One region of the Rosenbergiella sp. YN46 genome, then DNA from elsewhere that is predicted to be linked to it. Evidence: predicted binding sites of a transcription regulator. Region 1 holds the regulator's gene; each other region holds the start of a gene.
The links. Region 1 encodes PurR, which represses purine synthesis genes. Its sites were predicted from a motif close to CANGCAAACGTTTGCNTG; they were not measured.

Region 1 (7,843 bases):
GGCAGCCAGATAGAGGTACCGATGGCGACCGCTGCCATATCGGTGGCGCTGTAGCCGCCCGCCATCACGGTATCGACAAAACCCATCGCAGTCTGGGCGATCTGCGCGAAGATCACAGGGATAGCCAGAGCTAATAACTGACGCGCTTCGTTTAAGTACTTTTGCACGGAAACACCTGTATTATTGTTGTGTATACCCGTCATTCTTCGAGCCGCCGGCGCGTTGGCTGCGTTCACTTGCCCTGGTCGCATAGTCTCTATGCTCCCGGAGATTCGCTCTCTTGCCACCTTCCTGCAACTCGAATTATTGAGGGGATAGAGAGACAAAAAGGCCGCCTGTGATAGGCAGCCAGAAAAAATGCGGGAATTTAGCCGGATATTGTAGCTGCTGTTGGCCGTTAAGTCAGCGAAATAGTAGCGGGTTATTGTTGATATCTGGCAACCTTTATTGCCAACTGCTATGGTGATGGTCTTCTGTGCCATAGCGGCCTGCCTGCTCATGTATAATTGCGGGACGCGGCCCGTGTTTGCCGCACGGCGTATCTGGAGTGAAATATGTTTACTGGTATTGTGCAGGGCACCGGTCAGGTGGTGTCCATCGAAGAAAAGGACAATTTTCGCACCCATGTGGTTGAGCTGCCGGAAGCGTTACTGCCGGGGCTTGAAACCGGCGCATCGGTCGCTAATAACGGCTGCTGTCTGACCGTGACCGCGATTGACGGCGCGCGGGTCAGTTTTGACCTGATGAAAGAGACATTGCGTTTGACCAATCTGGGACAGCTACAGGTGGGAGATAAAGTCAATCTGGAGCGGGCCGCGAAATTCGGCGATGAAATCGGCGGCCATCTGATGTCCGGCCATATTATTACCACGGCGGAAATCGTAAAAGTGCTGACTTCGGAAAATAACCGTCAGATATGGTTCAAACCCCTGGATCGCACCCTGATGAAATATATTCTGCATAAGGGGTTCATTGGCATTGATGGTATCAGTCTGACGGTTGGCGAAGTGACCAGCAGCCGTTTTTGCGTGCACCTGATTCCGGAAACCCTGCAGCGCACCACCCTGGGGGAGAAAAAGCTGGGCGACAGCATTAATATTGAAATCGACCCGCAAACCCAGGCCATTATCGATACCGTCGAGCGGGTTATGGCGACCCGCGAAGCAGCCATCGAAAATGCCGCAGAGCCGGCGCAACAGGCCTGATTCTGCCGTAGATAAAAAAGCCCCCGGCTATTGCCGGGGGCTTTTTTTAGCGGGGGACTCGCAGGCCGTTTTCAATGCCTCGGCTGAACATTACCTGCCATAGCTGAATGTCGCGGGCGCGGAAGGCGCCGGCGCAGGCGTTCAGGTAATAGCTGAACATTCTCTTAAAGCGTTCACTGTAGTTGCTGGCGATCTCCGGCCAGGCCGCCTGGAATCGCTCGAACCAGGCCATCAGCGTCTTATCGTAGTCGGCCCCGAAATTGTGCCAGTCTTCCATGACCAGTCGACCTTCGCTCGCTTCGGCGATATGCCGAACCGATGGCAGGCAACCGTTGGGGAAGATGTATTTATTGATCCAGGGATCGACGTTATGGTCGGTTTTGTTGGAGCCGATAGTATGCAGCAGAAACAGACCATCCGGCTTCAGATTGCGATCGACCACTGAAAAGTAAGTATCGTAGTTCTTCGGCCCGACGTGTTCGAACATGCCCACTGAGACAATGCGGTCGAAACCCTGGTCGAGATCGCGATAATCCTGGAGCAGAATGGTGACATCCAGCCCTTCACAGCGGGCCTGAGCCATCTTTTGCTGTTCGGCGGAGATCGTTACCCCGGTCACAGAGACGCCGTAATGACGGGCGGCGAATTCAGACAGGCCACCCCAGCCGCAGCCGATATCCAGCAGTTTCATGCCGGGAGCGAGCTGTAGCTTTTCGCAGATCATCTTCAGCTTGGCCTGTTGGGCATCCACCAGGTTGTCAGCCTCTTTCCAGTAGCCGCAGGAGTACTGCATCCAGGGATCCAGCATTCGGCTAAACAGGTCGTTACCGAGGTCGTAATGCTCTTTGCCGACGATCCACGCCCGCTTCTTGCTTTGCAGGTTGACCAGACGGGCGGCGGCGATGCGCAACGTATCCTTAAGGTGGTGCGGCAGTTGATTTTCCAGGCCAGCGCGCAGAACTTTGGTAAAAAAGATATCGAGCCTGTCGCATTCCCACCAGCCGTCCATGTAACTTTCGCCCAGCCCCAGCGAACCTTCCTGTAATACACGCTTGAAGAAGTTGGGATTCTTAACCTGAATATCGCCCGGTGCGGTGCCATTTATATTGATGCTGGCCCGTCCGAGCATCTCACTGGCGATGCGATACCACTCGCTGTCAGTGACGCTGGTTTCTTCTATACACGATGAACTCATAGTTTCTCCATCACCTGATTGCGATCGGGTCCATTACAGCTTTTACGCTATCAGAAAAAGCGTAGTCGCTATTTTGGCCTTGTGAGAATTCTCACGGAAAATCCGAGCGTCCGATTACCGACGTGAATAAAGAAGGAGAAGTCTTCCTTGTAAGACCCTCAAATAACAGAAAACGGGAGCAGGGCGCTCCCGTTACTACCTAATATTTATGATATATATCCAGAGCTGTTTTCAGTATATGCCTCTGATAAAAGTGATTCAATAAAAATTGTTAGTGCCCTAATTAGATGGGAATAGCATTATTTATCCCGTTATTTTCCCTGGCGTGATGGGCGCCACTGTTGCTGCGGTGCGCGCTGCATCAGGTAGCCCAGTAGCGCCAGTACTACGGTAGCAACCATTACGCCGGTGGTGGTAATCAGCGGCTGTTCCACTCCCCATGAAACCAGCAAACTGGCCAGAAAACAAAGCCCGAGCTGCAGCGTATTCTGCAACGCGGCGGCACGTCCGGCATCGCCCGGAAATGGCAGCAGGGCCGCGGAAACGACGATGGGGTAGATTGCGCCGTTAGCCAGCGCCATTATGCAGAAGGGGATTAGCAGCAGCGTCAGGGTCGCATGGCCGGAAAGCGCTACGCCCCAGGTCGCCAGTACGCTCAGCGCAAAGAGACTCAGCAGCCACGGTAACAGTTGCTCGCCGCTCCAGCGGGATAGCGCGCTGCGACAGCCGTAGCCGCCTGCCAGAAAAGCGATAGTCTGGGGCACGTAGCTCAGCCCGGTGGCGCCGGGGCCGTAGCCCAGATCGCGCAGCAGAAACGGCGAGCCGGTAAGCCAGGCGAAGAAACTGGCGGAACAGGCCGCGTAAATCAGCACGTTGCCGCGGTAGCCGCGACTGCGCAGCAGCGTCACAAACCCGGTTTTCGGTGCCTGTGTGCCCTCAGATGGCGCAGGAAAATGCGGAGGCAGACGCAGGGCGGGAGCCATCAGCAGCAGAGTGATGATAAACAGCGCAAGGAAGATAGCCTGCCATTCGAAGTGCACCAGCAGCCAGCTGCCCAGTAGCGGCGCCAGAGCCGGGGAAAGCGCCACCAGCGGCATAATAGTGGCGAAAACCCGTTTTGCCTGGGGCCCCGGATAGCGGTCGGCCACCAGCGCCTGCCAGCTGACGGTGGCGGCACAGACGCCAACCGCCTGAATAAAGCGCAGCGTCAGCATCAGCGCCGCGCTCTTCACCCACAGCATTCCCAGACAGCCGAGAGCGAACAGCGTCAGCCCTGCCAGCAGTATCGGGCGGCGGCCGAAGCGATCCGACAGCGGCCCCCAGACCAACTGGGCCAGGGCGAAACCGGCCAGAAACAGGCTCAGGCTGGCGCTTATCGCGCCAGGCGCGGCGTTCAGACTGTGCTGCATGGCGGAAAATGCCGGCAGGTACATATCGGTGGCCAGAAAGCCGATAACGCTCAGCCCGGCCAGCCAGGCCATAAATCCTTTTCCAGATCGCATGATTTTTCTCTAACGCTTTTTCTGGTGATACACAAACAATGGGTGCAGTGTAAGGAGTGCGCTATCGCTTGTGAAACGCTAATATTTGCCTGTTGCATTCAAATTTTTTGCAGGCAGATATGTGGTCAGAATACTCACTGGAAGTGGTAGATGCCGTTGCTCGTAACGGCAGCTTTAGTTCGGCGGCTCAGGAGCTGCATCGGGTGCCTTCGGCGGTCAGCTATACCGTGCGTCAGTTAGAGACATGGCTGGCGGTACCGCTGTTCGTGCGCCGCCACCGCGATGTTGAACTGACGGAGGCCGGGGCCTTTTTTCTGCGCGAGGGGCGAGAAGTTATCAAAAAAATGCTCGCCACTCGCCAGCGCTGTCAGCAGATAGCCAACGGCTGGCGCGGTCAGTTTTCCATCGCCGTGGATAACATCGTCAAACCGGCGCGTATCCGCCAGCTGGTGCTGGATTTCTATCGCCATTTTCCCGATGTGGAGCTGCTGGTTTCCCGTGAAGTGTTTAACGGCGTGTGGGATGCGCTGGAAGACGGGCGCGTGGAGCTGGCGATCGGCGCTACCCGGGCGGTGCCTGTTGGGGGGCGTTACGCGTTTCGGGATATGGGGATGCTGCGCTGGCATTGCGTGGTGGCGGCCAGTCATCCGCTGGCAGAAGAGAGGGGACCGCTGGATGACGAACGGCTGCGGCGCTGGCCTTCGCTGGTGCTGGAGGATACTTCGCGTTCGCTGCCTAAGCGTACCACCTGGCTACTGGATAACCAGCGCCGCATGGTGGTACCGGACTGGGAGAGTGCAAAAGAGTGTCTGGATGCCGGGTTGTGTGTCGGTATGGTGCCGGCCCATATTGCGCAACCTCGGATAAAAAGTGGTCGCTGGACGGCGCTGACCCTGGAAAACCGTTTTCCGGATGCCGCCTGCTGTCTGAGCTGGCGTCAGAATGAAGCGTCGCCGGTGCTGGTCTGGCTGCTGGATTATCTGGGGGATAGCGAAACGCTGAATGCGGAATGGCTGAAGGAGCCCGACTGAGCGGGCTCCCTGGCGTTAGCGCCGATAGTCGCGGAACGGGCCATCGGCCACCGAGCGGCGTTCAATCAGGCGTGGGTGAACTTCCAGAGTGCGGGACTGCTCGCGCTTATTGACGATACGGTCGATAAGCATATTAAAAGCCGTTTCTCCCAGAGAATCCTTGGGCTGGTGGATGGTGGTCAGCGCTGGTGTGAAGTAACGGGAGTTGCGCACATTGTCATAACCGATAATCGAAATATCCTGAGGAACCCGCAGGCCCATTTCGTCGGCGGCGCACAGGGCGCCCATCGCCATTACATCGCCGCCGCAGAATACCGCCGTGGGGCGCTGCGGCGCGGACAGAATCTGCTGCATGGCGCGGTAGCCGGATTCCGGCTCGAAGTCGCCCTGAACCACCCATTTTTCGTTCAGTCTGATGCGCGCTTCTTCCAGCGCCTTTTTAAAGCCTGCCAGACGGCCAGCGCCAGTATTGCGGTGCGGCGAGCCGGGGATCGCGCCGATATCGCGATGGCCGCGTTCAATCAGATAGCGTCCCGCCATGTAACCCCCTTCGAAGGCATTGTCGATCACCGAGTCGGTGAAATCGGCTTTCGCTTCGCCCCAGTCCATCACCACCATCGGAATGTGGCGGTACTCTTCGAGCATCTCCAGCAGCGGCTCCGGATATTCCGAACACATCACCAGCAGGCCGTCAACGCGCTTCTGGGCCATCATCGACAGGTAGGCGCGTTGCTTTTCCTGGTTGTTCCAGGCGTTGCCCAGTACCAGGGTGTAGCCCGTATCAAAACAGTTTTTCTCTATGGCCTCGATAATTTCCGCAAAGTAGGGGGCTTCACTGCTGGTGGCCAACAGCCCGATGGTCCTGGTGTTATTCACTTTCAGGCTGCGGGCTACGGCGCTGGGTGAGTAATGTAGCTCTTTGATGGCGGCCCATACCGCATTACGGGTCTCTTCCGCGACAAAGCGGGTTTTATTAATGACATGTGACACCGTCGTGGTGGAGACGTTTGCCCGCTTTGCCACATCTTTAATTGTTGCCATCAGTCGTCACTCCCGGCCATTTCCTGGGTTCCTGAATACCGGCCGGTTAATCGTTTGCCTGGACTTATCCCGGGGCGCAACTTTTCGGGCTGCGGGTATGTCGGGGAGGCGACATTAAACGGGAGGAGGGCATAACCGGACGGCGCATAAACAAGTTAGCCGGGGATTTTGTCCTATCTTCGCCAAAAGTGGAAGAGGAAATCTGCATATAAAGCCACTTGATGCAGGATTTTCAGAGCCGTTTGTGGGAAAATGAATCAGTCCTTACACTAAATATGGAAAAGGAGCAGGAGAAACGCATGAGTACCGATCTGAAATACTCGCTGATCACCACCATTATCGCCCTTGGCGTGATTGTTGGCGGCGCCCTGACCGCCGTACTGCATTAATCTCCGGCCCGGATGCGCCCTGTTGCGTATCCGGGCCTTTCTATTATTGCCATTTGCGCAACAGCCTTTTGCTTTTAACACGACTTTAACTTTTCCCTTCAGACTGTCATTATTCTCCGCCTGACGATATCCGGAAGCAGTGAGTTCCGCCCTTGCGGAAGCTGTCTCCCGAATTTACCGGAGAAATAACAATGAAAGTCAATTTCCCCTTACTGGCGCTGGCCATCGGGGCATTTGGTATAGGAACAACAGAATTTTCCCCTATGGGCTTATTACCGGTGATCGCCGATGGCGTAGGGGTTTCCATTCCCGTGGCCGGTATGCTGATTAGCGCTTACGCAATTGGCGTAATGGTTGGCGCGCCGCTGATGACGCTACTGCTATCGCATCGTGCCAGACGCAGTGCGCTGCTGTTTCTGATGGGAATCTTTATTGTCGGCAACCTGCTGTCAGCGCTGGCGCCGAATTATGGCATGCTTCTGCTTTCCCGCATTATCACCAGCCTTAACCACGGCGCTTTCTTTGGACTGGGATCGGTAGTGGCGGCGAGCCTGGTACCCAAAGAGAAGCAGGCCAGCGCGGTAGCCACTATGTTTATGGGACTGACTATCGCTAACATCGGCGGCGTGCCAGCTGCGACCTGGCTGGGCAGCGCCATCGGCTGGCGTATGTCCTTCCTTGCCACCGCCGGTCTGGGCGCGATCGCGATGCTGAGCCTGTGGCTGTCACTGCCTGCGGGCGGCGCTGGGGCTCGTCCGGACGTGAAGCGCGAGCTGGGAGTACTGATGCGTCCTCAGGTATTAATGGCGCTGCTGACCACGGTTCTGGGCGCAGGGGCGATGTTTACCCTTTATACCTATATCGCACCGGTACTTCAGCGCGTGACTCACGCATCACCGGGTTTCACTACCGGGATGTTGGTGCTGGTGGGGCTGGGATTTTCGCTGGGTAACTATCTGGGCGGCCGCTGCGCTGACCGTTCGGTTAACGGTACTCTGAAAGGTTTTCTGCTGCTGTTGACCGTGATTATGGTGGCGATACCCTGGCTTGCGCGCAGCGAGGTCGGCGCCGCTATCGCCATGGTAGTTTGGGGCGCGGCAACCTTTGCCGTGGTTCCGCCGCTGCAGATGCGGGTGATGCGCGTAGCCCATGAAGCGCCGGGGCTCTCTTCGTCGGTCAATATTGGTGCTTTTAACCTCGGTAACGCGCTGGGCGCGGCGGCGGGCGGTGCGGTAATCTCCGGTGGGCTGGGATACGGCTTTGTTCCGGTGATGGGCGGCATTATCGCCGCACTGGGACTACTACTGGTGCTGTTTTCGTCGCGTAAGACGTCGGAGCGGACGCTGGCCGTGGATGCCGAGTAATGAAAACGACGCCCCCTTGAACCCAGGGGGCGAATCCACGCGTTAGCGCAGAGTGTTCGGGGTCATAACCCGGCGGGCGCCAATGTAGTGGCGCTGCCAGTAGTCGTCACTCAGAG
Region 2 (7,843 bases), on a different contig from region 1:
GGGGGCTACCGCGTCTCGACCGCTAAAGAAGGCGCTGGCCTGAAGTAATCGCAGTGCCTTTTTCCAGCGACGATCGGAGATGCCCGTTGCCTGAGTCTGCGTTTCCAGGCGCTCGCGCAACTGGAATATCAGTTCGAATACGTGATCTGGCAGGGGAATGCGGGCTATCTCCTGCTGCCAGCGCTCATATTCTTCATCGCTGACCTGAAGTCCTGGCGCCACCGGATTCTCTTTTTCATCATGCTGGCTGGTCAGCATGGCGCGGAAGTTTCCCTTATCCTGTACCCGCTCCAGATTCAGGCGGATCAACATACGATCGTAGAGCGCTTCCAGGCTGTTGTCCGCTTCTGGCAGTTCGTTGGACGCCGCAACCAGAAGGCGCATGGGGATCTTCTCTTCCCGGGTGCCGTTGCGGAAGCGACGCTCGTTAATGGCGGTCAGCAGCGTATTCAGAATGGCGGGGCCGGCCTTCCAGATTTCGTCCAGAAAGACGATTTCCGCTTCTGGCAGGTAGCCGTTGGTCAATCGTTCATAGCGCCCTTCGTCTTTCAGAGCCTGAATCGACAGGGGGCCGAAAACTTCTTCCGGCGTGGAAAAGCGGGTCATCAGATATTCGAACGCCCGGGCGTTGCTGAAGGCGAATTTAAGACGCCTTGCTATCAGGCTTTTAGCGATGCCCGGCGGGCCAAGAAGAAAAACGCTTTCGCCGCTCAGGGCCGCCAGCAAACAAAGGCGGACGGCGTGGCTGCGTTCATAAAGCCCGCTTTCCAGCGCCTGGCTGAGCCGTGAAATTCGTTCTGCTAAAAGTGGGGGCTGGGCCATAATAGACATCTGTATCCTTACCCGTAATAAAGGGCGAGTATAGCTGTTTCGAACAATTCGCGATAATAGCCTGAAGTGCGGTGCAATTTTCCTTAAACAGGCACTATCAGGCCAGATTCGGGGTACGATTTTTTCCATAATCGTGCATACTGTGCGCTTTTTGTGAACCAGAACCAGGAATATTCCTCTCTTTTCGCGGTGGTAGCGCGGCGGGAAGGTTAGTTTCCTGACTAAAGATGACGCTATGAGCTCTGATAATAAGCAAGCATTGCCGGCCATCACGCTGGCGGCGATAGGCGTGGTATATGGCGATATCGGTACCAGTCCGCTCTATACGCTACGCGAATGTCTGTCCGGTCAGTTTGGATTTGGCGTTGAACGCGACGCTGTCTTTGGCTTTCTCTCTCTTATTTTTTGGCTACTGGTCTTTGTGGTCTCCATTAAATATCTGACCTTCGTGATGCGGGCCGATAACGCTGGCGAGGGGGGCATCCTGACGTTGATGTCTCTGGCCGGGCGTAACACCTCGGCAAAAGTCACTTCGGTTCTGGTGATTATGGGGCTGATAGGCGGCAGCTTTTTCTATGGCGAAGTGGTGATTACCCCGGCCATTTCGGTGATGTCGGCGATAGAAGGGCTGGAGATCGCCGCGCCGGCGCTCGATCCGTACATTGTGCCGCTTTCAATACTGGTGCTGACGCTGCTGTTTGTTATCCAGAAACACGGTACCGGCATGGTGGGTAAGCTGTTTGCGCCCATTATGATGACCTGGTTTATTGTTCTGGCGGTGTTGGGCGTGCGCAGCATTCTGGCGTTCCCCCAGGTATTGCAGGCGCTGAACCCAATGTGGGCCGCGCACTTTTTTATCGAATATAAGACTATTTCATTCGTGGCGCTCGGCGCGGTGGTGCTGGCGATTACCGGCGTGGAGGCGCTGTATGCCGATATGGGTCACTTCGGCAAGCTGCCTATTCGCATCGCCTGGTTTGCCGTGGTGCTGCCGTCGCTGGTGCTGAATTATTTCGGCCAGGGAGCGCTGCTGCTGCGTAATCCGGAAGCCATCAAGAACCCCTTCTTTTTACTGGCGCCGGACTGGGCGCTAATTCCGCTGCTGATTCTGGCGACCCTGGCGACGGTGATTGCCTCCCAGGCGGTTATTTCCGGCGTTTTCTCACTGACTCGTCAGGCGGTTCGTCTGGGGTATCTGTCGCCCATGCGCATCATCCACACCTCGGAGCGGGAGTCCGGGCAGATCTACATTCCATTTATTAACTGGCTGCTTTATACCTCGGTGGTACTGGTCATCATCAGCTTTGAGCACTCCAGTAATCTGGCGGCGGCCTATGGGATTGCGGTAACGGCAACGATGGTGTTGACCTCGATTCTTTCCTGTACCGTAGCGCGTAAAAACTGGCACTGGAATAAATTTCTGGTGCTGCTGATTGGTCTGGCCTTTCTGTGTGTCGATGTTCCGCTGTTTTCCGCCAATGTGCAGAAGATCTTCTCGGGCGGTTGGCTGCCGCTGGCGCTGGGGCTTATCATGTTTATTGTGATGACCACCTGGAAGAGCGAACGCTTTCGCCTGCTGCGTCGGATGCACGAACATGGCAATTCTCTGGAAGCGCTGATCGCCTCGCTGGAAAAATCTCCGCCGGTGCGGGTTTCCGGTACCGCGGTTTATATGTCCCGGGCGCTGAACGTTATTCCTTTCGCGCTGTTGCATAACCTGAAGCACAATAAAGTGCTGCACGAACGGGTCATTCTGCTGACGCTGCGTACCGAAGACGCGCCTTATGTGCACAACGTGAAGCGCGTAGCCATCGAACAGCTGTCGCCGACCTTCTGGCGCGTAGTGGCCAGTTATGGCTGGCGTGAAACACCCAACGTTGAAGAGGTGTTCCATCGCTGTGGCCTGGAAGGGCTAAGCTGTCGGATGATGGAAACTTCGTTCTTTATGTCCCATGAATCGCTGATTATCGGTAAGCGCCCCTGGTACCTGAAACTGCGCGGTAGGCTGTTCCTGCTGCTGCAACGTAATGCGCTGCGGGCGCCCGATCAGTTCGAAATTCCGCCTAATCGGGTGATTGAGCTCGGTACCCAGGTGGAAATTTAATCTTGCTTAAGGCTCCTTATTAATAAGGGGCCTTTTGTTTATATAGCTGAATCGATACAAAAAATTCCTTTTTCTTCCTCTGTTGCGAAACGTTTCGATAGCGATCACACTTCTGCCATAACCTGATTGTTGCCACGGATGTTGTCTGATTACACTTTCACCAGCGAAACGTTTCGCTCGTGGAGTTAGCAAAATAATGAAAAAAGGCACTGTTCTTAACGCTGAGATCTCCTCAGTCATTTCCCGTCTTGGCCATACCGATACGCTGGTGATTGGCGACGCCGGTCTCCCTATCCCCCAGGGGACTCAGCGCATCGACCTGGCCCTGACGCACGGAATTCCATCTTTTATCCAGGTTCTGGAAAATGTCTGTCAGGAGATGCAGGTGGAAGCCGCTATCCTGGCCGATGAAATAAAAATACATAATCCGGCGCTCCACGATCTATTGCTCGAATTCTTTCTTCAGTTGCAGCAACACCAGGGAAACACCATTGAAATTCGTTACACCCGACATGAGCAGTTTAAACAGCAGACAGCAGCCAGCCGTGCGGTGATTCGCAGCGGGGAGTGTTCCCCGTATGCCAATGTCATACTCTGCGCTGGCGTGACCTTCTGAGGCAGGGATGAACGCACTCTTACAGCTAAAAGGGATCGATAAATCCTTTCCCGGCGTGAAGGCGCTCTCCGGCGCCGCGCTTAATGTCTATCCCGGTCGGGCAATGGCGCTGGTGGGGGAAAACGGCGCCGGTAAATCCACCATGATGAAGGTGTTGACCGGTATCTATACCAAAGATGCCGGTTCGCTGCTGTGGTTGGGCAAAGAGACGACATTTAGCGGCCCGAAAGCCTCCCAGGAGGCGGGCATCGGTATTATTCACCAGGAACTGAATCTGATCCCCGAACTCAGCATTGCCGAAAATATCTTTCTGGGTCGCGAGTTCGTGAACGGCTTTGGTCGTATCCAGTGGGGGAAAATGTATGAAGAGGCGGATAAGCTGCTGAAAAAGCTTAACCTGCGCTTTAACAGCCACCGGCTGGTGGGCGATCTTTCTATCGGCGATCAGCAGATGGTGGAGATTGCTAAAGTCCTGAGTTTTGAATCCCGGGTCATCATTATGGATGAGCCCACCGATGCGCTGACGGATACCGAAACCGAATCGTTGTTCCGCACCATCCGCGAACTGAAGGCCCAGGGGCGCGGTATTGTGTATATCTCCCATCGTATGAAGGAAATCTTCGAAATTTGCGATGACGTCACAGTCTTTCGCGACGGACAGTTTATTGCCGAGCGGGACGTTTCCACGCTGACGGAAGATACCCTGATCGAGATGATGGTCGGTCGTAAGCTTGAAGAGCAATATCCCCATATTGATAAAGCGCCTGGCGAGATCCGGATGCGGGTGGAGCACCTGAGCGGCAAAGATCTGCACGACGTGAACTTTACCCTGCGCAAAGGGGAGATTCTGGGCTTTTCCGGTCTGATGGGGGCCGGACGTACTGAACTGATGAAAACCCTGTATGGCGCGCTGCCGCGCAGCCAGGGGCGCGTCACCCTGGATGGACGGGAAGTTTATGCTCGCTCGCCTCAGGAAGGGCTGGCGAACGGTATTGTTTATATCTCGGAAGATCGTAAACGCGATGGTCTGGTGCTGGGCATGTCGGTAAAGGAGAACATGTCGCTGACGGCGCTGCGCTACTTTAGCTACGCAGGCGGTAGTCTGAAGCATGCCTCTGAAGCGCTGGCGGTGCAGGACTTCATCCGACTGTTTAACGTAAAAACGCCATCCATGGAACAGACCATAGGCCTGCTCTCTGGCGGAAACCAGCAGAAGGTGGCGATTGCCCGCGGTCTGATGACCCGCCCCGACGTTCTGATTCTGGACGAGCCGACCCGCGGCGTGGACGTGGGGGCTAAAAAGGAGATCTACCAGCTTATCAACCAGTTCAAAGCCGAAGGACTGAGCATCATCCTGGTCTCCAGCGAGATGCCGGAAGTGCTGGGCATGAGCGATCGCATTATTGTGATGCATGAAGGCCATATCAGCGGTGAATTCACACGCGAGCAGGCCACTCAGGAAGCGCTGATGGCTGCCGCCGTTGGCAAGCTTAACCGCGTGAATCAGGAGCAATAATTAAAATGACCACCATCCAAAATCGCCGTTGGTTCAGTAAGGCGTGGTTAATGGAACAGAAATCGCTGATCGCACTGCTGGTGCTGATTGCAATCGTTTCGACGCTGAGTCCGAACTTTTTTACGCTCAATAACCTGTTCAATATTCTGCAGCAAACTTCCGTCAACGCCATTATGGCGGTGGGAATGACGCTGGTGATTCTGACTTCGGGCATCGATCTTTCCGTGGGTTCACTGCTGGCGCTGACCGGCGCTGTGGCAGCGTCCATAGTGGGCTTTGAAGTGAATGCGCTGGTTGCCGTGGCCGGTGCGCTGGCGCTTGGCGCCGCCATTGGAGGAGTGACCGGGGTTATCGTCGCTAAGGGGCGGGTACAGGCTTTTATCGCCACCCTGGTGATGATGTTGCTGCTGCGTGGAGTCACCATGGTGTATACCGATGGTAGCCCGGTAAGTACCGGTTTTTCTGATAACGCCGATCTGTTCGGCTGGTTCGGTATTGGACGCCCACTGGGTATCCCTACGCCAGTATGGATTATGGCGGTAGTTTTCCTGGCGGCCTGGTACATGCTGCACCACACCCGCCTGGGGCGCTATATCTACGCGCTGGGCGGTAACGAAGCGGCGACCCGCCTTTCTGGCATCAGCGTCGATAAAATCAAGATTATCGTTTATGCGCTGTGCGGCCTGCTGGCCGCGCTGGCCGGGGTGATTGAAGTGGCGCGTCTCTCTTCTGCTCAGCCGACGGCGGGCACCGGCTATGAGCTGGACGCTATCGCTGCTGTGGTTCTGGGCGGCACCAGCCTTGCCGGCGGCAAGGGGCGTATTGTTGGGACGCTGATCGGCGCTTTAATTCTGGGATTCCTGAATAATGGTTTGAATTTATTAGGCGTTTCTTCCTATTACCAGATGATCGTCAAAGCGGTGGTGATTCTGCTGGCGGTGCTGGTGGATAACAAAAGCAGCAAAGCATAACTCTACAGGACATCTGATATGAACATGAAAAAACTGGCTACCCTGGTTTCTGCCGCGGCGCTTAGCGCTACCCTTAGCGTAAATGCCATGGCGCAAGAGACAATTGCGTTGGTGGTTTCCACCCTGAATAACCCTTTCTTCGTCTCTTTGAAAGATGGCGCGCAAAAAGAGGCAAACAAGCTGGGCTATAAGCTGGTGGTGCTGGACTCCCAGAACAATCCGGCTAAAGAGCTGGCGAATGTGCAGGATCTGACGGTGCGCGGCGCTAAGCTGATGATGATTAACCCAACCGATTCCGACGCCGTGGGGAACGCCGTAAAGATGGCTAACCAGGCGAAAATTCCGGTGATTACGCTGGATCGTCAGGCCTCTAAAGGCGAGGTGGTCAGCCATATCGCGTCTGATAATGTGGCGGGCGGCAAAATGGCCGGCGATTTTATCGCCAGCAAGGTGGGCGAAGGTGCGAAGGTGATTGAACTGCAGGGCATCGCCGGAACTTCTGCGGCGCGCGAGCGCGGCCAGGGCTTCAAACAGGCTGTGACCGCTCATAAGTTTAGCATTCTGGCCAGCCAGCCGGCGGACTTCGATCGCACCAGGGGGCTTAACGTGATGCAGAACCTGCTGACCGCGCACCCGAACGTACAGGCCGTTTTCGCCCAGAATGATGAAATGGCGCTGGGCGCGCTGCGTGCGCTGCAAACCGCCGGTAAGTCTGACGTGCTGGTGGTTGGCTTTGACGGTACCGCTGACGGCATGAAAGCGGTACAGGGCGGAAAACTGGGCGCTACCGTGGCTCAGCAGCCGGAACAGATTGGCATTATTGGCGTACAGACGGCGGATAAAGTGCTGAAAGGCGAGAAAGTGGACGCTAAAATTCCGGTCGAGCTGAAACTGGTTACTAAATAAGTCACTATAAAGAAAAGCAGGGCAAACGCGCCGCCTTTGGGTGGCGCACATAAAATGGATATCCATGATGAAAACCACAGGTCAGCTCGTTGTATTAGGCAGTATCAATGCCGACCACATACTGAATCTCGATCGCTTTCCCATGCCGGGAGAGACGCTAAACGGCAACCACTATCAGGTGGCGTTTGGTGGCAAGGGGGCGAATCAGGCGGTGGCGGCCGGACGCAGCGGGGCGGATATCGCCTTTATCGCTTGTGTGGGCGATGACGATACCGGCGAGCGTATCCGCCAGCAGCTGGCGCAGGATCGTATCGATACCACGCCTGTGGCGGTCATTAAAGGAGAATCCACTGGCGTGGCGCTGATCTTCGTTAACGCCGAAGGCGAGAACTTTATCGGCATTAACGCTGGCGCTAATGGGGCGCTTTCGACTGAACTTGTGGAACAGCATCACGATCGTATTGCCGGGGCGCAGGCGCTGCTGATACAGCTCGAATCGCCGCTGGAAACGGTGCTGGCGGCGGCGCGCATTGCGCATCAAAACCAGACCTTAACCATTCTTAACCCGGCGCCCGCCAGTCCGCTACCGGACGAGCTGCTGGCGCTGGTGGATATCATCACGCCCAACGAAACTGAAGCAGAGATCCTGACCGGTATTCGCGTAACTGACGATGAAAGCGCGGCCCGGGCGGCAACTGCGCTGCATAATAAAAGCATCTCCACGGTACTGATTACCCTGGGCAAACGCGGCGTATGGCTGAGTGAAAACGGCGCCGGTCAGCGAATTCCGGGCTTTAGCGTTAATGCGGTGGATACCATCGCGGCGGGTGATACCTTTAACGGCGCGCTGGTGACTGCGCTGCTGGAGTCCAGAACAATATCGGATGCCGTTCGCTTCG
Region 3 (7,843 bases), on a different contig from region 1:
GGTCATGCCTGCGCCGAAGTTGACCCCGGTTTTGCCGAGGATGCAAACCACGCCGCCGGTCATATATTCACAGCCGTTGTCGCCAATGCCTTCCACCACGGTGAGAGCCCCGGAATTACGTACCGCGAAGCGTTCACCCGCGCGGCCAGCGGCGAACAGCCGACCACCGGTGGCGCCATACAGACAGGTATTACCGATGATGCTGGCTTCATGGCTATGGAATGAAGAGCCGACCGGCGGGCGTACTGCGATCAGGCCGCCTGCCATGCCTTTACCAACGTAGTCATTGGCATCTCCGGTCAGGAACAGCTCAACGCCGCCGGCGTTCCAGACGCCGAAGCTCTGACCCGCGGTACCGCTAAAGTGGGCGCGGATTGGATCTCCCGCCAGCCCCTGGTCGCCGTGTCGGCTGGCGATATAGCCAGAGAGTGCGGCACCCACTGAACGATCGGTATTGCGAATGTCGAACCAGAAGGTCTTGCTCTGTTTGTCATCAACAAAAGGCTGCGCCTGCTTAAGCAGCCGGGCGTTCAGCTCGCCATTATCGAATGACGGGTTGTTCTCGGTACAATAGAGCGCTTTACCGGGGTGCGGTTCGGCAGTCTCCAGTAGCCTGGAAAGATCCAACTTCTGCTGTTTAGCGGTGAAGCCTTCCAGCTCGGTAAGCAAATCGGTGCGGCCAATGAGATCCACCAGACGTTTCACGCCAAGCCATGCCATCAGCTCGCGGGTTTCCCTGGCAATAAAGTCAAAGTAGTTGGTGACTTTGAACGGCAGGCCATGGTAGTGGTTCTTACGCAGCTTTTCGTCCTGGGTCGCTACGCCGGTCGCGCAGTTGTTCAGGTGGCAGATACGCAGATATTTGCAGCCCAGCGCTACCATCGGCCCGGTACCGAACCCGAAGCTTTCTGCGCCCAGAATGGCGGCTTTAATGATGTCCAGGCCGGTCTTCAGACCGCCATCCACCTGCAGGCGGATCTTGTGGCGCAGGCCGTTGGCTACCAGCGCCTGTTGGGTTTCGACCAGGCCCAGCTCCCACGGGCAGCCGGCGTATTTCACCGACGTGAGCGGGCTTGCACCAGTGCCGCCGTCGTAGCCGGCGATAGTGATAAGATCGGCATAGGCTTTGGCCACGCCAGTGGCGATGGTGCCGACGCCTGGTTCAGAAACCAGCTTCACGGAGATCATCGCCCGCGGGTTGACCTGCTTCAGGTCGAAGATAAGCTGTGCCAGATCCTCGATAGAATAGATATCGTGGTGTGGCGGTGGCGAAATCAGGGTCACGCCAGGTACCGAATAGCGCAGTTTAGCGATATAAGGGGTGACCTTATCGCCGGGCAGCTGTCCACCTTCGCCTGGCTTGGCGCCCTGGGCAACTTTAATCTGAATGACGTCGGCATTGCTCAGATAGGCAGGGGTGACGCCGAAGCGTCCCGAAGCGACCTGTTTGATGCGCGATACTTTGTTGGTGCCGTAGCGTGCCGGATCTTCGCCGCCTTCACCGGAGTTAGAGAATCCGCCGATGCTGTTCATGGCTTCCGCCAGCGATTCATGGGCCTCCGGGCTCAGAGCACCGATAGACATGGCTGCAGTATCGAAACGCTTAAACAGTTCGCTGGCGGGCTCGACGGCATCGACAGAAATGGCCTCGCCTTGTGGATTCAGCGCCAGCAGATCGCGTAGCGCAGCGACGGGGCGCTCGTTCACCAGTCTGGCGTAGGCCTGATAGTCCTGATAGTCGCCGCTTTGAACTGCCTGTTGCAGGGTGCGAACCACATCCGGGTTATAGGCATGGTATTCACCGCCGTGGACGTACTTCAGCAGTCCGCCCTGGTTCAGCGGCTTACGGGTCAGCCAGGCGCGTTTTGACAGGTTCAGCAGATCCTGCTGGAAGTCGCTGAAGCTGGCGCCGCCAATGCGGGTCACCACGCCGGGGAAGCAGAGATCGCACAGTTCCTGATGCAGTCCCACGGCTTCGAACAACTGAGCGCAGCGGTAGGAGGCGATGGTGGAGATCCCCATCTTGGACATGATCTTGTACAGACCTTTATTGATGCCGTTACGGTAGTTAAGCATCACTTCGCGCCAGGACTTGCTGATGGTGCCGCCGTCCACCATACGGGCCAGGGTTTCATAGGCCAGATACGGGTAGATAGCCGTGGCGCCGAAGCCGAGTAGTACTGCAAAATGGTGAGGATCGCGGGCGCTGGCAGTCTCGACGATGATATTAGCGTCACAGCGCAGGTTCTTTTCGATCAGGCGGCGTTGAATAGCGCCCACCGCCATCGGCGCCGGTACCGGCAGGCGGTTTTTCGCGATATTGCGATCGGAAAGTACCAGCAGCACGGTGCCGTTGTGCACCATGCGCTCCGCTTCGTCGCACAGCGCGTTAATGGTGGTTTCCAGAGAGGCGCTGGCGATATCGTAAGTGATATCGAGAGTATCGGCGCGATAGTACTCTTCGTCGAAGGTGGTGAGCTGACGGAAGTCAGACCACAGCAGGATAGGCGATTTAAAGCTCAGCCGATGTGCCTGGCCTTCCGCTTCGCAGAAGACATTCATCTCGCGACCAATATTGGTGGCCAGCGACATGACGTGGGCTTCGCGCAGTGGATCGATAGGTGGATTGGTTACCTGAGCGAACTGCTGGCGGAAGTAGTCATAGATAATACGCGGCTGGCTGGAAAGCACGGCGAAGGGAGTATCGTCGCCCATGGAGCCGGTAGCTTCCTGACCATTTTCGCCCAGCACGCGAATCACCGAATCCAGCTCTTCGCTGCTGTAGTTAAACTGCTTCTGATAGCTCGACAGCAGGTCGTCGTCCATTTCTCGCACGCCGACCTGATCGTCCGGCAGCTCTTCGAACGGCACCAGACGCTGAACATATTGATCCATCCAGGCTTTGTACGGATGGCGGCCTTTAAGCTCGTTATCGGTTTGGGCCGAATGCAAAATCTGCCCGCTACGGGTATCGATAACCATCAGTTCGCCTGGGCCGACGCGCCCTTTTTCCACCACCTCATCAGGCTGATAATCCCAGATGCCCACTTCCGACGCGCAGGTGATCAGCTTGTCTTTTGTGATAACGTAGCGTGCCGGGCGCAGGCCGTTACGATCCAGGCTACAGGCGGCAAAGCGGCCATCGGACAGTACGATACCTGCCGGGCCGTCCCAGGGCTCCATATGCATGGAATTAAAGTCGAAAAAGGCGCGCAGTTCGGGATCCATATCCGGATTGCTCTGCCAGGCTGGCGGCACCAGCAGGCGCATGGCGCGCACGATATCCATGCCGCCGCTTAACAGTAGCTCCAGCATATTATCCAGTGAGCTGGAATCAGAGCCGGTTTCGTTAACGAACGGAGCGGCGTCCTGCAGATCGGGGATCAGTGGAGTTTTAAATTTATAGGTACGGGCCCTGGCCCACTGGCGGTTACCGGTGATGGTGTTGATTTCGCCGTTGTGCGCCAGATAGCGGAAGGGCTGCGCCAGCGGCCAGCGCGGCACGGTGTTTGTGGAAAAGCGCTGGTGGAACAGGCAGATGGAAGATTCCAGGCGCAGATCGGCCAGGTCCAGGTAGAAGCGCGGCAGATCCGCCGGCATACACAGACCTTTATAAATATTGACCAGGTTGGACAGGCTACAGACGTAGAAATCCTGATCCTGAATGCGCTTTTCAATACGGCGGCGGGCGATAAACAGACGGCGCTCCATATCGCGCGGGCGCCAGCCGGCCGGTGCGTTAACAAAAATTTGCTCAATGCGGGGCAGGGAGGAGAGGGCGATTTCACCGAGCACGTCGTCGTTGGTAGGCACGTCGCGCCAGCCTACGATAGACAGGGTTTCCTGACGCAGCTCCTCCTCAACAATTTCACGGCAGGCGCGCGCAATAGCATCGTCCTTACTTAAGAAAATCATGCCGACCGCGTAGTTTTTGGCAAGGCGCCATCCCCGCTCTTCGGCCACCAGGCGGAAAAAACGGTCAGGTTTTTGTAACAGAAGTCCGCAGCCATCGCCGGTTTTACCATCGGCGAGAATAGCGCCGCGGTGCTGCATGCGGGCCAGTGCGTGGATAGCGGTACGCACTACTTTGTGGCTGGGGTCGCCTTCTATGTGGGCGATCAGGCCAAAACCACAGTTATCCTTCTCTAAGGATTTATCGTACAACATATCAGTGAACCTCCCCAGGCTCTGCGAGATTCCCGATACCGTTTGCTTTTGGGCGCAGAAGGGGCTGTGGCGACGAGTCGCGCATTATTGACGCCTGACTCGAATTCGCCCTCCTTCAGACCTTCGCAGCGGTGACACAAGTATTGAGGACTTGCTTAAGAGGGAATCTCAATTACTGCATAAATATGATGGGGAGACCCCCATCGAGAAAGCTTCCAGCGAAATTCCAACTTATCGGGAAAGCGAACACAGGTCAAATGGCAAACTTATTTATCAAAAAAACGAGCGAAACATGACTATCTTTATGTATTTAAAGGAATTTAATGTATTTCAATCTACATTATGGCCAGTGCCAGCGCTGGGCTTTCTGTGATCTCTCTCACTAAATAATCAGGCATTCGATATCGATGAATGCTGTCTGTGAGGTTAATGCCAGTTTTTTTCACCAGTTTTTTTTTGAAAGGCAATCTATATGACTGTTTTTGGCGTGGAATAAATAATTTAACCAGACTGGCAAAAATATAAGGATAAGTTATTAGCCGGCCAATGGATAAAGTTGCAATGATAATGAATTAGTATGCATATAGAGAGTCCCCCCCGCAGACGCTTGATCCAGGTCATCGCCAGAGGGTGTGGATAATGGCAGGCTGGCCCCCTTTTTCATGGGCCGGTCAGACAGATTATGCAGTTACAGAAATTAGTCAATATGTTCGGCGGCGATCTTCGCCGCCGCTATGGCGAAAAGGTTCATAAGCTGGCGCTGCACGGCGGTTTTAGCTGCCCCAACCGGGATGGCACGCTGGGACGCGGCGGATGCACGTTCTGTAACGTCGCTTCGTTTGCCGATGAGAGTCAGCGGTACCACTCCATCAGCGAGCAGTTGGAAACGCAGTCCGGCAAGCTGGATCGGGCCCGGCTGTGGCTCGCCTATTTCCAGGCCTATACCAGCACTTTTGCGGAAGTCGAAGTGTTGAAGAATATGTACCAACAGGCGGTAGCCCGGGCTGAGGTCGTTGGGCTGTGCGTCGGCACGCGGCCGGACTGCGTGCCAGAAAGCGTGCTGGATCTGCTGAGCAGTTACCGGGAACAGGGCTATGAGGTCTGGCTGGAACTGGGGTTGCAAAGCGCCCATGACAGAACTCTGCATCGCATTAATCGCGGCCATGATTTTTCCTGTTATCAGGACACCGCTCGTCGCGCCAGGGCGCGCGGTCTGAAGGTATGCAGCCATCTGATTGTTGGACTCCCCGGCGAAGGTCAAGAGGCCTGTCTGCAAACGCTCGAAAAGGTGGCGGAAACCGGCGTTGACGGAATTAAACTGCATCCGCTGCATGTCGTTGAGGGCAGTATCATGGCGAAGGCCTGGCGCGCCGGGCGTCTGACTCCGCCCACGCAGGCGGGCTACGGCGCTATCGCCGGGGAGATGATCCGCCATACTCCGCCGGAGATCGTCTGGCATAGAGTATCCGCCAGTGCTCGTCGCCCCACGCTTCTGGCGCCATTATGGTGCGAAAACCGCTGGCTCGGCATGCTGGAAGTCGACAACTGGCTGCGGGCTTATGGGCCGCAGGGATCGGCGCTGGGGCGTCCCTGGCGTTCGCCGGATTAACCGGAGGGCTAGCGCGATCTAATTTACGCTATTTTTCCGGTATGATTGAGATTCAAACGCAGCTAAGGAATCCCCGATGAAGCAAATCCGGAAACTGGCGCAGTATTATGTCGATCTGATGATGAAGCTGGGCCTGGTCCGCTTCTCCCTGCTGTTGGCCCTGGCGCTGGTGGTACTGGCGATGGTGGTGCAGATGGCGGTCACCATGCTGCTGCGCGGCCAGGTGGAAAGCATAGATGTGATCCGCTCGATATTTTTTGGTCTGCTGATCACCCCCTGGGCGGTCTACTTCCTGTCGGTGGTGGTGGAGCAGCTGGAAGAGTCGCGGCAGCGCCTTAGCCGGCTGGTGGAAAAGCTGGAAGAGATGCGCGAGCGCGATCTGATGCTTAACGTTCAGCTTAAAGACAATATTGCCCAGCTGAATCAGGAGATAGCCGAGCGCGAAAAGGCGGAGGCCGAGCGCCAGACCATGCTCGAAAAGCTCAAGGTCGAAATGAAGGAGCGTGAAGAGACCCAGATTCGCCTGGAACAACAGTCCTCTTTCCTGCGTTCTTTCCTTGATGCCTCTCCGGATCTGGTGTTCTACCGCAATGAAGATAAAGAGTTTTCCGGCTGTAACCGGGCTATGGAACTGCTGACCGGCAAAAGTGAAAAGCAGCTTATCGGTCTGAAACCTCATGAAGTGTATAACGATGAAGCCGCGCTCAAAGTGATAGAAACCGATGAGAAGGTGTTTCGTCACAATGTCTCCCTGACCTATGAACAGTGGCTGGATTACCCTGACGGGCGCAAGGCCTGTTTTGAGATCCGTAAGGTGCCTTATTACGATCGGGTCGGTAAGCGTCATGGTCTGATGGGCTTTGGCCGCGATATCACCGAGCGTAAGCGCTATCAGGAAGCGCTGGAGCGTGCCAGTCGTGATAAGACCACGTTTATTTCTACCATCAGCCACGAACTTCGTACTCCGCTGAACGGTATTGTGGGACTGAGCCGTATCCTGCTGGATACCGATCTGACGCCGGAGCAGGAAAAATACCTGAAAACTATCCATGTTTCCGCTGTGACGCTGGGGAACATCTTCAACGATATTATCGATATGGATAAGATTGAACGTCGTAAGGTACAGCTCGATAACCAACCGGTAGATTTCACCAGTTTTATGGGCGAGCTGGAGAACCTGTCGGCGCTTCAGGCCCAGCAGAAAGGGCTGCGCTTTGTGATGGAGCCGACGCTGCCGCTCCCCCATCAGGTGATTACCGACGGCACCCGTCTACGCCAGATCCTGTGGAACCTGATAAGCAACGCAGTGAAATTTACCCGCGAAGGTCAGGTGACGGTGCGAATTCGCTACGACGATGGCAACATGCTGCGCTTCGAGGTCGAGGATTCAGGTATCGGCATTCCCCAGGAAGAGCAGGATAAGATCTTTGCCATGTACTATCAGGTGAAGGATAGTCACGGTGGCAAGCCCGCGACGGGTACCGGCATTGGGTTGGCGGTTTCCCGGCGGCTGGCGAAAAGTATGGGCGGGGATATTACCGTGAACAGCCAGCCAGGACAGGGCTCGACCTTTGTACTGACAATTCAGGCGCCTCAGGTGGCGGAAGAGGTAGAAGATGCCCTGGATCAGGATGACATGCCACTGCCGGCGCTGCATGTGCTGCTGGTGGAAGATATTGAGCTGAACGTGATAGTCGCTCGTTCGGTGCTGGAAAAAATGGGCAACAGCGTGGACGTTGCCATGACTGGCAACGAGGCATTGACTCTGTTCCAGCCTGATGAATTCGATCTGGTGCTGCTGGATATTCAGTTGCCGGATATGAGCGGGCTGGATATCGCCAGAGAGCTGCATAAGCGCTATAGACCAGAGCAGCTACCGCCGCTGGTAGCGCTGACAGCCAACGTGCTGAAGGACAAAAAAGAGTATCTGAACGCCGGAATGGACGACGTACTGAGCAAACCGCTGGCGGTACCGGCCCTGACCGCCATGATTAAGAAATTCTGGGATGGCTGTGTACAGCAGGGCGAAAATGAAAAGGAGACGCAAGGAATCGTGGCTGATAAAGA

Region 2: rbsD (D-ribose pyranase) is a predicted target of PurR. The motif match lies at 3,097-3,114, and genes of this name have one in related genera.
Region 3: gltB (glutamate synthase large subunit) is a predicted target of PurR. The motif match lies at 4,199-4,216, and genes of this name have one in related genera.

The regions. Positions count from the first base shown of each region.
Region 1 is NZ_JAZHEE010000021.1:22,583-30,425, reverse strand. Features, by position in the region: gene mdtK (MdtK family multidrug efflux MATE transporter) at 1-167, opposite strand, end outside; gene V3W49_RS14850 (riboflavin synthase subunit alpha) at 555-1,205, shown strand; gene cfa (cyclopropane fatty acyl phospholipid synthase) at 1,252-2,400, opposite strand; gene punC (purine nucleoside transporter PunC) at 2,712-3,902, opposite strand; gene punR (DNA-binding transcriptional activator PunR) at 4,022-4,933, shown strand; gene purR (HTH-type transcriptional repressor PurR) at 4,949-5,974, opposite strand; gene cydH (cytochrome bd-I oxidase subunit CydH) at 6,274-6,363, shown strand; gene V3W49_RS14820 (MFS transporter) at 6,555-7,727, shown strand; gene V3W49_RS14815 (C40 family peptidase) at 7,770-7,843, opposite strand, start outside.
Region 2 is NZ_JAZHEE010000022.1:56,797-64,639, forward strand. Features, by position in the region: gene ravA (ATPase RavA) at 1-822, opposite strand, end outside; gene kup (low affinity potassium transporter Kup) at 1,067-2,935, shown strand; gene rbsD (D-ribose pyranase) at 3,132-3,551, shown strand; gene rbsA (ribose ABC transporter ATP-binding protein RbsA) at 3,559-5,067, shown strand; gene rbsC (ribose ABC transporter permease) at 5,073-6,038, shown strand; gene rbsB (ribose ABC transporter substrate-binding protein RbsB) at 6,057-6,944, shown strand; gene rbsK (ribokinase) at 7,012-7,843, shown strand, end outside.
Region 3 is NZ_JAZHEE010000004.1:52,719-60,561, forward strand. Features, by position in the region: gene gltB (glutamate synthase large subunit) at 1-4,167, opposite strand, end outside; gene mnmL (tRNA modification radical SAM protein MnmL/YtqA) at 4,850-5,776, shown strand; gene arcB (aerobic respiration two-component sensor histidine kinase ArcB) at 5,853-7,843, shown strand, end outside.